2 regions of the Latilactobacillus fuchuensis genome follow, and region 1 is predicted to be linked to the other one. Evidence: riboswitches for the same ligand, from Rfam matches in the RefSeq annotation. Region 1 holds a riboswitch; the other holds the start of a gene.

Region 1 (3,183 bases):
GATCCACCAGTTACTACGGTTAGTATCATGTAAACGCCGCGCTCGAATGGTGAAGTTAGCGAGCCAGACGAGTCCTAAGATGAGTGCAAAAATCATTGAATTCGCGTTCCATGCCATTTGATAATCACCACTGGCATTAATATATTGAGACTGATTCGTTCCAAATGCGTATAGACCGACGATAATATAATTAATAATAACGGCCCACCAATACTGTACACGCGTTGCAGTTGCATCAAAGACAAACATTTTTTGCCAATAAGCACGATAGTTTTGCATCATATAACCTCCTCTATAATTCAAGGATAGCAAAGTGCCAGCAAAAACGCGCTGATTATGCTCATGAATAACTTATCATTTCGATTGGAATACTGTGCGACTTTTTTGGAAAATCGACGTTTCTTTTAATTTATACAAGACTAACCACGCAACAACACTCCCGGAAATCGCACCCCCTAAGAATCGTGGGGTATAAACCAACCAAAATAAACCGTTTGAACTTCCTGTAAACCAGACCATAACGGGATACGATAATAAGGAACCGATGATGCCAGTGCCAAAAATTTCACCACCAATCGCGCTACCAACCTGACCGCTAATCTTATAACCCAATCCGGCAAATAGTGCCCCAAATAATGCCCCGGTTAAGGCTAATGGCGGAATCCCTAGTAGCACCATTCGTAATATTGCGGTCATCAACGCCATAATCGTGGCGTATAATGGCCCCATCAAAACTGCGGCCGTAACGTTTAAGACACTCGACATCGGCGCCATCCCTTCAATTCGAAATAAAGGTGATAAAATCACATCCAGTGCAACCATCATCGCCAGAAGCGTTAACCGTTTAATTCGTTTTGATTTCATTGGACTGCCCCCGCTAACCATTGTTCTTGACGGTAAGCCATTTCCCAAAAATGATATTCTAATTGGCTGCTGCGCACAAAAGCGTGTACCATTTGTTCTTGATCCAGCGGACTGCTAGCCGCGTACAGCCGATTAAGCACCTGACCAGTCGTCTGAATTTCAGTCTGTAATTCATCAGTCGCATACGTCTCAATCCAGCGTTGATAATAAGGATTTGGTGACGTCCTTTGACTAAGCGCTTGACCGACATCCCCATATAGCCATAAACAAGGGTACAAACCCGCCGCCGCAATTGCGGTATTATCAATCGTCAATTGTCGATATAAATGTGCAATATAGTGATCCGTTGTGGGGGCGACCGGCGTTTGGGCTAATTCGTCAGCCGTGATCTGCAATTCTTGAAAAAATTGTTGGCGAACAAGCGCTTCGCCACTTTCTAAATCGGCCGCACCAGTCAGCATTAACTGTTTTAAGGCCGAATCTTGACAACGATCAGCCACTAACTGATGTAATCGGCTGAACGCTTGTAAATAATAATGATCTTGTATCAAATAGTAGCGAAAACAGTCCGCGGATAACGTTCCTGCCTGTAGTTCAACAATAAACGGGTGTTGCAAACTCCCAGTCCAATAGGGTAATGTCGCTTGTTGCACAATCTTAATAAATGACATAGTGCCTCCAATTCAATTGATTCGATTCACGTCTGAGGCTAACCAACGCCACTAAAAAGACCCGTCAATTCATATGAATTGACGGGTACCAAAATAAGCTCGTTTAATCGTTAAACGACACGGCATTTCCCTGCGCTAGTACTAACTATATCAGGTTCAATGGGTATAATCTCAGCTTGTAGGCACCCCAGATGTGTTATTCAATTGTGTCCTAAGTATACCATAGATGAAAACGATTACGTATTCAATAGTTCAAAATAATGTTGAAACTCCACTGGCGCATCAGCCCTCGAGACCCAACGCGTCGACAGTTCCGCCGTCTCCGCAACTTGAAACGTCGGTTGAACCCAATAACGACAATCAATATGTTGGTGCGCTGACTCATGCTTGACCGGATTGGCCGGAATATTAATCAGATTGATATCAACTAAGATCGGATTAACCCCGGTTAATCCCGTTTCTTCCAGCAACTCACGCAGCGCTGTCGTGCTCGGTGCTTCTTCGTATTCAACATGCCCCGCCGGCAATAACCATTGGTGCAAATAGGGGTGTTTGACCATCAATAATTGATCGTCCCTAAAAACTACGGTACTCGCTGATAAATGTAATTCAGCATTTAATCCGCGATAAAATGGTGGTTGCTGATCATTGACTCGTTGCTCAATTTCTTGGTATTTAGACGGGTCATTAAATGCATAGTTTTTTAACGCTAACGTATGCAATTCTGCCACTAGCGCGGTCCTCATTTAGCCGCCATTAATAAATTAGCTTGTTGATAACCTTGAAATAAATGCAGCATCTTTTTTGTCGCTGCCACATCGTGGACCCGTAAAATACGGGCGCCTTGTTCAACCATTAATTGTTCGAATAACAAGGTGGCCGTCAACCGTTCCACCATCGGATAATCAAATTGTTTCTCCATAAAACTTTTGCGCGAAATGGCCGCCATTAACGGCGCTTGATACTGAGTTGTCGGTTGGATACTCTTAATCTTAAATAAATCTAATGACGCCGTATTTTGCGCGTTCGAAAAACCAACCCCCGGATCCAATGCAATTTGCGACCGTGTTAGCCCGGCATGTTCCAGTTCAGTCAACGTTTCCTGATAGAATTGGTCTAACGTCGTAAATGTATCATCCGTAAAGTGGCGACCGTTATACATCGTCACCACACTAGGCCGGTGTTGCGCAACCACGGCTAACTTCGCAACTTGATTAAAACCATCAACGTCGTTCAAAATAGGTACACCACTCATCACTGACCGACGCATCACCTCGGCATTATTAGTATCAACCGCCAAGATGGCAGCCGGCCATTCCTGCTGAACCGCTTGAATAACCGGCGCGATCCGTTGCCATTCTTCATCCGGCGTTAATTCTTGATACCCCGGTCGAGTTGATTTACCGCCAACTTCAATCACTGCTGCCCCATTGGCTAAATCGGCTTCGATTTTAGTCAGAATTGGCCCTAACTGCTGACTAGGTTGCCCGTCATAAAAAGAATCCGGCGTACAATTGATAATCGCGTAAACAATTGGGTTGACGGTTAAATCGAATTTAAAACCGGGACCCGACCAAATTAATTGTTTGCCCTGCATCATTTTCTGTAATGTTTGATGGACTTGGCCAAAATAAAACGACCAACGTTG
Region 2 (3,183 bases), 930 kb from region 1:
AGCTGTTGCTTTTTTACGTTCAGGACGCGCATTTTTATAAATCGCATACGCCCCAGCTGGTAACCCAAACATCATAACTGGGAAGAAACCAGCTTGATACATACCGGTCTTACCAACAATGGCCGTCCCGTTAGCGATCGATTTAGCACCGCCTAAAAAATTCCCGATATCATTAATATTCGCAACGTCAAACCAGAACACTGAATTCAACGCATGGTGTAACCCGGTTGGAATCAATAAACGGTTGAAGAACCCGTAAATCCCAGCCCCGGCCCAACCAAGATTAGAAATTGCTTTACCAAAGGCCACTAATACGGTGAAGACTGCTGGCCAAACGAAGTATAGGATGGCTGAAACAACGACCATGGCAGCGGCGGCCATAATCGGTACCAACCGTTTCCCACTAAAGAAGGACAGCGCCATCGGTAACTTCACGTTATGGAATTTATTGTACATGGCAGCAGCAATTAAACCGGCCAAAATCCCAATTAAGACGTTCCCTTCAATCTTACCAAAAGCAGGATTGACTTTAGCGATGTCTGATAACCCTTGCATCGCTTGAACTGAAGCAGGTGCTAAGATGGTCTTCGGTACTAAGAAAGCCACCAAACCAGCTAAGGCTGCGGCCCCATCTTGATCCTTCGACATCCCTAAAGCTAAACCGACGGCAAATAGTAATGGTAAATTATTTAAAATCGCGCCACTACCACCGGCTAAGAAAATCGTGAAGATGTTAGCATTTGAATCGCCATTGCCAACCCAGTTAGCAATCCCCATTAAGATGGCAGCTGCTGGTAATACGGCAACTGGTAACATCAATGAGCGACCCATTCGTTGTAAGTAATTTTTCATTGCGAATACTCCTTTATTTTTCAATGTTTTCATTAAACCATTAAATTTAGCCATAAGCAAGCGCTTATATTTTGGTATGGACCTTTACAGACGGCGTTTAAAGCGGTTTCTTAATTTAAAAAAATATCGGTCTATACCTAATGAAAGAATGGTTCTTTAAATAAATTGTTTTCAATAATTATAAAACGGTTGCAAAAACGACGGCATCCCGTATACTAAGGGTACAATTAAATCGCTTTGCACTAGGGGTGTTCTTTAGAAGAACTGAGATAGATTGATTCAATCTAATCCCTTCGAACCTGTAAGTTCAGACTTGCGTAGGAAAGTGCTCCCTTGCTTATTTGTTAAGCCACTTTTCTATGCCGTCGTGCAGCCAAAAGTGGCTTTTTTGATATTCTAAGGAGGCTCTACCATGAATCAGACCTTATTGAACCAACTGCGGCACACGAATCCAATTGTGGCCAACATCTCGAACCACGTGACCGTCGACCAAGTCGCCAACGTCCAAAATGTGATTGGCGCGTCGCCCATTATGTCCAGTGCACCTGAAGAAGCGGCCGATATCGTTGCAATTGCCCAAGCGATTACCGTTAACATCGGTACGCTCGCCCAACCCCAGATTGATCAGATGGTCACGTTGCTGCAAGCCGCGTATCAAATGCACAAACCGGTTGTCTTAGACCCGGTCGCCGTCGGTTCCTTAACGTATCGTCAAGGGGTGATCGATCAACTACTCACTTTAGGCACCCCCGATATTATTCGCGGAAATGCCGGTGAGATTGCCTATTTTGCTGGAATTGACTGGCAAGCTAACGGGATTGATGCCGGTAGTGGTCAAGCCGACATCGTTGATTTAGCACAACAAGCCGCTCGTAAACTGAACACTACGATTCTATTAACGGGTCCAACAGACGTGGTCACCGATGGCACGCGTGTTACCCAAATCTTCAACGGGACCCCGCTTTTCCAAACCCACGTCGGCTCTGGTGATATGTTAACCGGCGTTTGCGGTGCGTTCGTCGGCATGCTACCTGACGATCCTTATCAAGCAGCCGTTGCCGCAGCCACCACTTTTGCCGTCACGGGTCAATTAGTCGCTGAAGCGATGCCACAACCGTTACCTGGTAGCTTTTATCCGCAATTATTAGACCGTTTGTTCACGGTGACGACCGAAGAAATCAGTCAAAAAGCCCAATTAAAGGAGTCCAATTAAGATGAACGACTTCCCACAAGCCTTAACGATTGCTGGTTCCGATAGTGGTGGCGGTGCTGGCATGCAAGCTGACATTAAAACGATGCAGGAACGCCACGTTTTTGCCACCAACGTGGTCGTCGCGATTACCGCTCAAAATACACTCGGGGTGCAAGACAGTTTCCCGTTACCCCTTGAATTGATTACTAAACAATTTGAATCGTTGGCAGCCGACTTCCACATTAAAGCCTGTAAAACCGGTATGTTAGCCGATGCCGCACACGTGGCGGCTGTAGCCGAAAATTTACGGCGCTTTGACTTTGGCCCGCTGACGTTAGACCCCGTCATGATTGCTAAGGGTGGGGCCGCACTTTTAACCGAGGATGCAATCACGACTTTACGCAACGAATTATTGCCCCTCGCAACCGTCCTGACGCCCAACTTACCCGAAGCCGAAGTCTTGATTGGTCAATCCGTTAAAACGCCAGCTGAGTTCAAGTTAGCCGCTCAAATCTTACAAAAAATGGGCGCGCAAAACATCATCATCAAAGGTGGCCACCAAACGGCGGAACAACAAGCCAACGATTATATTTTATACGCGGATGGCAGTGATGAATGGCTGTCGACACCCCGGATTGAAACGGTCCGAACGCACGGGACCGGTGATACGATTTCAGCTTGCATCACGGCGGAACTTGCCAAAGGCACGCCCTTAAAACAAGCGATTCGGATTAGTAAAGCCTATATTCAAGCGGCAATTGCCAATCCGATTGCCGTCGGTCACGGCCATGGTCCGACCAATCACTGGGCGTATCGGGAGGTTGAACATGACTAATATTTCCCCGGAAATACTCCAAACCTATTTAGTGACTGGCACCCAGGATACCGGCGTCGCCCAATTCTTACCGACATTAGAAGCGGCACTTAACGCTGGCATTACTTGTTTTCAATTCCGCGAAAAAGGTCCGAATAGTCTGCAATCAGCAGCTGAGATTGAACATTATGCCCGCCAAGCTCAGCAACTTTGTCGGACTTACCAAGTCCCTTTTTTCATTGATGATCGATTAGAACTGGCCTTAACACTCCAAGCTGACGGCTTGCATGTAGGTCAATCCGATCAACCGTGGGCTAAAATCGAA

Evidence for each region. Region 1 has a riboswitch for thiamine pyrophosphate ahead of tenA (thiaminase II). Riboswitches for the same ligand answer to the same signal wherever they lie in the genome.
Region 2: another riboswitch for thiamine pyrophosphate. It lies ahead of thiM (hydroxyethylthiazole kinase); the one in region 1 lies ahead of tenA (thiaminase II).

What each region holds. Positions count from the first base shown of each region.
Region 1 covers NZ_LT984417.1:1,039,767-1,042,949, reverse strand. The annotation lists gene LFUMFP_RS04925 (DUF805 domain-containing protein) at 1-279, opposite strand, end outside; gene thiW (energy coupling factor transporter S component ThiW) at 355-864, opposite strand; gene tenA (thiaminase II) at 861-1,535, opposite strand; TPP riboswitch at 1,646-1,735, opposite strand; gene LFUMFP_RS04910 (NUDIX domain-containing protein) at 1,772-2,266, opposite strand; gene folP (dihydropteroate synthase) at 2,278-3,183, opposite strand, start outside.
Region 2 covers NZ_LT984417.1:1,973,492-1,976,674, forward strand. The annotation lists gene nagE (N-acetylglucosamine-specific PTS transporter subunit IIBC) at 1-852, opposite strand, end outside; TPP riboswitch at 1,087-1,193, shown strand; gene thiM (hydroxyethylthiazole kinase) at 1,265-2,065, shown strand; gene thiD (bifunctional hydroxymethylpyrimidine kinase/phosphomethylpyrimidine kinase) at 2,067-2,879, shown strand; gene thiE (thiamine phosphate synthase) at 2,872-3,183, shown strand, end outside.